2 regions of the Cytobacillus sp. FSL K6-0129 genome follow, and region 1 is predicted to be linked to the other one. Evidence: riboswitches for the same ligand, from Rfam matches in the RefSeq annotation. Region 1 holds a riboswitch; the other holds the start of a gene.
The links. Region 1 has a riboswitch for FMN ahead of MHI57_RS06325 (ECF transporter S component). Riboswitches for the same ligand answer to the same signal wherever they lie in the genome.
Positions count from the first base shown of each region.

Region 1 (3,437 bases):
TCTCCACCTGCTTGTTTACGACCTACTTGCATTGTGGCAATATTAATATGGTGATCGCCAAGGACTTGACCTACGTGGCCAATAACACCAGGTCTGTCCATATGTTGAATATAAAGAAGGTTACCTTCTGGTAAGAAGTCAATATTAAACCCGTTTAAATAGACAATTCTTGGCCCATAATGATCAATAAAGGTTCCTCTAACTGTAAATGCATTTTCTTCTCCTTTTGCTGTGACAGAAATGCAGTTGTCATAGCCAAATGCATCGGTGGAAATCTTTTCTCCAACAGTGATACCACGCTCTTTTGCAGTGAGTAATGCATTAACTTCATTCACGTTAACGTCAATTCTACCTTTGAAGAAACCGGACAGCATTGCTTTTGTTAAGTATGCAGTTTCTAAATCTGTCACTGAACCAGAGTAAGTAATAGAGAGTTCATGTACCCCTTCTTTAACACATTGAGTTAAAATATTTCCGATTTGTTTAGAGATTTGGTAAAAAGGTTGTATTTTTTCATAAATGTCTTTGGAGATAGCTGGTAAGTTAATTGAATTAGATACTGGATTTCCTTCAAAGTAAGTCCGAACTTCTTGAGCGACTTGTGTTGCTACATTTAATTGTGCTTCTTTTGTTGACGCACCTAAATGTGGCGTTACAATGACATTTTCATATTTCAAAAGTGGGTGTTCACCAGGTGGTTCAGTTTCAAATACGTCTAATGCAACTCCTCCAACATGTCCATTAGCCACATATTTAGCTAAATCTTGCTCATCAATGATACCACCACGGGCACAGTTAAGTAAGCGAACGCCTTTTTTTGTTTTTTTCAATGCCTCTTCATTGATAATCCCTCTTGTTTCAGGTGTAAGTGGAGTATGAACCGTAATAATATCAGATCTTTGCAGTATTTCATCTAATGTACTAGATTCTACACCGAGTTTTGCTGCACGTTCTTTCGTTAAAAAGGGATCGAATACTAACACACTCATACCAAATACTTTTGCTCGCTTGGCGATTTCACTCCCGATTCTTCCCATACCAACAATACCAAGACTTTTACCGAATAGTTCAGTACCTACATACTGATTTCTTTTCCATTCCAAATTCTTAACTGAGCTATGTGCTTGAGGAATATTTCTCATAAGGGAGGCCATCATAGCAAAAGTATGCTCTGCCGTAGAAATTGTGTTTCCGTCTGGTGCATTTATGACGATAATGCCTCTTTTAGTTGCTGCTGGAACATCAATATTATCGACACCCACACCTGCTCTTGCAATAATTTTTAACTTTGGCATTTCCGCCATTAATTCATCCGTTACTTTCGTGGCACTCCGTACTAACAAAGCCTCAATAGTTGATAAATCAACCTCGGGATCGTCGGTTTTCTTTTGAATAATTTCAGCATTTGTGTCGTTAAGTAAAGGGTATAAGCCTTCTTCACTAATGGCATCAGCCACTAATATTTGATACATGTATGAACCCTCCTAAGTTGGTTACTTAATTATCTGATTATTTTACAAGACGAATATTATTCTGTCAATTGGATTTATTGTTTGTGTTTAAAATGGAAACGCTTTAATGTAGTAAAATAAAACGATCTTCGTGGAAAGAAAATTTTATCTCCTGAAGACAAATGTGCATAATGAAAGGAATGTTTTTAATTCGAGATATTTACTATTTTAGGCTTCACAAATGAATTATTTTTCAGTATAATGAAGTTGTCAAATAAATATGGTCTATCTTCGGGGCAGGGTGAAATTCCCGACCGGCGGTGATAAGTATTTATACTTTAAGCCCGCGAGCCTAAAAGTGGAGTGCAATTAGCACGAAGCGTTTGTATTGGGCAGGATTTGGTGAGAATCCAAAGCCGACAGTAAAGTCTGGATGGGAGAAGATGGAGGTTCTGCTAACGTTCAAAGTATACACTACAAGAACGTTTATTAAGAATGTCTTTGTTCAATTCTCCCTCAAGTTTACTTGAGGGTTTTGTTATGCAAAGACGCTTATTTGCTGAACCTTTCTTCTATAGGAGAGATAGCCTAAAAGGAGAGAGGAAAATTGAAGAAGTTAAATGTCAAAGCTTTTGTTGCAATCGGTATGTTGAGTAGTATCGCGTATATTCTTATGTTGTTAAACTTTCCATTACCACCGTTTCCGAACTTTTTGATGATTGACTTTAGTGATATCCCTGCTTTAGTGGCTGCGTTAATATTTGGTCCGATTGCGGGAATACTGGTCGAATTGTTTAAAAATGTGTTGGATTATTTTATGACGGGAAGTGCTACTGGTGTACCTGTTGGTCATATTGCGAACTTTGTAGCAGGTTTATTATTTATTTTGCCAACCTATTATGTTTATACAAAGATGAAATCCAAAAAAGGTATGACAATAGGATTAATCATTGGCACAAGTGTAATGGCTGTATCCATGAGTTTGCTTAATTATTTCGTCTTTTTACCTGCCTATACAATGTTTTTAAATATGCCCGCTATGTCAGGACCAGAAATGCGTTCAACTGCAGTCATGTTTATTCTACCTTTTAACTTTATTAAAGGAATTTTAATGGCATCGGTATTTATGCTTGTATTTGCTAAGATGAGTAATTGGATTAATAAACAAAGATCGCTAAATACGATTGCTTAATTTATAAAGGAGGCATCTAACTTTGAAAAGTTAGATGCCTTTTAATATATAATTTTATGCCGCTTAAGTAGAATTGTCACTCTTATTCATCATATTACATCATTCGTAATAGCACCAATGAACTCATATGCAATCTTCGATAACTACTATTTTAATTCCAACTGGATAATTGATGGAGGGAACGATTTTTATTCGAATGAGTATACGAGTATGTGATTCCCTGTAGCTCATAGAAAAAACGAGCAAATCCCTAAAATAGGATTTACTCGTTTTCTTTTTTTACCATTAGATTTCTTTTTGTTCTATTCGTATTTTAACGGATCACCATCAAAGGCATCGTCTGCGACTTTTATTGAGTCAGTTGGACAGCCTTCAAATGCATCCATCATATCTTCTATAAGAACATCGGGAATTTCAACAATTCCTTCATTATCATCTAGTGTTACAAATGCGATGCCCTCATCATCGTAATCATAAATGTCTGGAGCTGCCGCACCACATGCGCCACAAGCAATACATGTTTCTTTGTCAACAATTGTATACTTCGCCATGGAATAACCTCCTATTTAAAATCTTTTTCATGTTAAAGCACGAAAATATCTGCCGAAACACTTACCACATGTTCTATTGTAAATCTGTCTTGTAAACATTTCAATAAAAATCTACCATCTAGAATAGTCTATGGTGGGACTTTTCATCTTGTTCATGATGAAAAATTGACTGATATTATCACGTATATAACGGTTTCATGATACAATAAAATTCAACAAAAAAAATTAAAATAATGTCGAAAA
Region 1 covers NZ_JBBOXM010000001.1:1,311,756-1,315,192, reverse strand. Annotated here, with positions in the region: gene serA (phosphoglycerate dehydrogenase) at 1-1,472, opposite strand, end outside; FMN riboswitch at 1,735-1,900, shown strand; gene MHI57_RS06325 (ECF transporter S component) at 2,059-2,643, shown strand; gene MHI57_RS06320 (ferredoxin) at 2,946-3,194, opposite strand.

Region 2 (3,437 bases), 240 kb from region 1:
TCCACAGGTAATAGAAAAAAGTAAACGGGGTGATCAGATGTCTAGCGGTCCAAATAGAATAAATACTTTGTTTGCCGAAAAAGCAGAATACTGGGATTTAGATGATTTACAGATTGATTATTTAAATGAATCCATTACATTAAAATTACTTAGTTGTCATAAACAACAAATTAAGAGAACCTACATCTTCATAAAGGAAGTGATGTCGTTCTTTGTTTATCAAGAGCCTAATGTAGGAACGATACGCTTAAATGACCGTAGTTTTACTGATGCGAATTTATTAAGCGAAATTAGTTATCACAAGAATGGTTTTGGTCATATAAAAATTGAAAGTTTAGAATCAGATTTGAAAGAAATCGAAAAATTACATGCTAAAACTAATTTTTACTTTCAAGTAAATAATAAAGACTCATTTTTTATTGAAGCCAATAGTGTGCAAATCAATGATGAACGGTTTGTAAACCTTTTTGCAGATAGTAGAACACTGAAATATTGTGAATGAAGCAAACTTTATTGAGTGTGATGAATTTATTATAGAAAGAATTGGAGCTATTTTTAGATAAAAATACTGTCAGCAATATTAATAGCGCTATTTGCTTTATGCAAATGATAATATTAAAACGGTAAGATGAAAAAGCGTTTCTTTCTTTCTAGTTTTATTTCCTCATCAAATTCCTTGTTTTCGTATGTCCATTTAATTTGTAAAGAGTAATTAGCATATAACGGGGCGTCTCCAATACTGACAAATTCAATAACATCTCCCTGAGGAAAATCACTTGGCTTATCGTATAAAGTGACCATTTCCTCTCCAGATTTAAATACCAAAAAATTCAGAGTAGGGAGATTGGTCCCTCCTAACCAAGTTGCCTCTCCTTTCCAAATCCCTTTAGGGTTAGGAGAATGATGAGGGCTATATTCCGCTCTCCAATTTCCATCGGAGCTCTTTCCTTTTAGTACAATTGGTTGCTTACAAGAATAAATCATCCAAGACACTAAAATTAAAGGAAAGATGAAAATAATAATTAATTTTCTATTCATAGATGGGCTTCCTTTTATAGTTGGATTTTGTAATTTTTATGTTATCTTTATGTCCTGATGAATAGTTATTTACAAAAACACACCTTCTTTTCTATGTAATTTAATAGAAATAATGTATTTAACTGTATTTAACTGTATTTTATATCATACATAGATGAATTGACAACTTTAAGGAGTAAAGAAAAAATTGAGGTAGGGTTTTGAAATATAATATTAGATATATAACTATTATCCTTTTTCTGTCTCAAATGTTAGGGTGATGGTTTATTTTAGTTTTCTTTATGTATAATCTCCTATTTAACACTCTTTCTATTGATTAATTACTTATTTACATTTATCCTATATTTAGATACTGTAATAAGAGCAGGGGAATCTTTATTTATTTTAAAAGTATTAGATACTGTCTGTTCTCTATAGTATCAACAATTTAATAGAATATCCTTCGGGGCAGGGTGAAATTCCCAACCGGCGGTGATGAGGGTGACCTCTTAGTCCGTGACCCGGGCTCAGGAATGAGAACGGTGGATTTGGTGCAATTCCAAAGCCGACAGTATAGTCTGGATGGGAGAAGGATGCGTGTGTGTAAAAACGTTCAAAAACAGTTGATTTTGACGTTTATTTGGCCATGATTACTTTTCCCGTATACGTATTCGTATACGGGTTTATTTATTCATGAGTATTTTAAAAAGGGTGGTGATGATATGGGATAACGATAAGTGTGAGTCCAACTCTTTTTGTAATTTTCAACAAACTCTCCCGATACCGCGTATTTGCCCCGAGCGGAAAATTTCAACTTTTACTTAAACGAATAAATCTTATGCAGAGAGGTTGATCATTCTGTTTACAGGTATTATCGAAGAAATCGGTACTGTACAAAGAACGATTCATCGTGGATCTACTATTCAATTAGTGTTAAATGCTACAAAGATTATGGATGATATCCATATCGGTGATAGCATCGCTGTGAACGGTGTTTGTTTAACAGTGACCGAATTCCAACAAAGAAGTTTTACAGCAGATGTGATGCCAGAAACTTTTCATGCGACATCGCTTTCCTCTTTAAAAGTAGGAAGCAATGTGAATTTAGAAAGAGCGATGTTAGCAGGAGGAAGATTTGGCGGCCATTATGTAAGTGGTCATGTGGATGAAACGAGAAAAATTTTAAAAAAACAAAGACAAGAAAATGCGATTTATCTTTCAATTTCACTATCAGAGAAGTATCAGCATCTAATTCTACCTAAAGGATCTGTTGCTATTGATGGCACTTCATTAACAGTGATGGAGGTAGGGGATGGTTATTTTACGATTGCGTTAATTCCTCATACAGCTGAAGAAACGGTGATTAGTGAAAAAAAGCCAAATGATACTGTCAATATCGAATATGATTTATTTGCTAAATATGTATTTGCCTTTTCAGACACATCGAAACGTGAAAGAAATTTCGAACAGTTATTAGAGAATAATGGATTCTTAAGTTAGGAGGGAATATATGAGTCACTCAATTGAAGAAGCGATTGCTGACTTGAAAATGGGAAAAGTGATTATCGTTTGTGATGATGAGAATCGTGAGAATGAGGGCGATTTTATCGCTGTTGCCGAGTATGCTTCAGCTGAAACAATCAATTTTATGGCGACAGTGGGAAGAGGGCTTATTTGCGTGCCGATTGAGCAGTCAATCGCCAAAAAATTAGACTTGCATCCGATGGTAACTAATAATACAGACAGCCATCAAACTGCTTTTACTGTAAGTATTGATTATAAAGAGACAACGACTGGTATAAGTGCATTTGAACGGTTTTTAACCGTAGAAAAAATGTTAGACGACAAAACACAAGCATCAGACTTCAATCGTCCAGGTCATATTTTCCCCCTTATAGCGAAGGATGGTGGCGTCCTTGAGCGTTCAGGCCATACGGAAGCGGCAGTAGATTTAGCAAAATTGGCTGCCGCAAGTCCGGTCGGGATTATATGCGAGATTATGAAAGAAAATGGTGAAATGGCTAGAGTAGCAGAGTTAGAGAAAGTAGCAGAAAAATATGATTTGAAGATGATTACGATTGAACAATTAATATCTTATAAGCAATCACAATTATTATTAAACTAATCTAATTTAGGAGTGAAGTAGAATGAATACAATACTAGAAGGACATTTAATTGGAACGGGAATAAAGGTAGCTGTTGTTGTATCACGTTTCAATGAGTTTATTACAAAAAAATTATTAGATGGTGCATTAGATAGCTTCAAGCGTCACGATGTGGCTGAAGAGGATATTACGGTAGCTTGGGTACCAGGAGCGTTTGAAATTCCTCTAGCTGCGAAAAAACTTGCGGAAAGTGGCGAATACGATGCGGTTGTTGCCCTTGGAACAGTTATTAGAGGGGCAACACCACATTTTGAT
Region 2 covers NZ_JBBOXM010000001.1:1,074,416-1,077,852, reverse strand. Annotated here, with positions in the region: gene MHI57_RS05140 (YxiG family protein) at 38-502, shown strand; gene MHI57_RS05135 (hypothetical protein) at 616-1,038, opposite strand; FMN riboswitch at 1,473-1,615, shown strand; gene ribE (riboflavin synthase) at 1,876-2,517, shown strand; partial or broken gene ribB (3,4-dihydroxy-2-butanone-4-phosphate synthase) at 2,528-3,118, shown strand; gene ribH (6,7-dimethyl-8-ribityllumazine synthase) at 3,165-3,437, shown strand, end outside.
Region 2: linked by a shared signal. The riboswitch ahead of ribE (riboflavin synthase) and the one ahead of MHI57_RS06325 (ECF transporter S component) in region 1 are both predicted to bind FMN.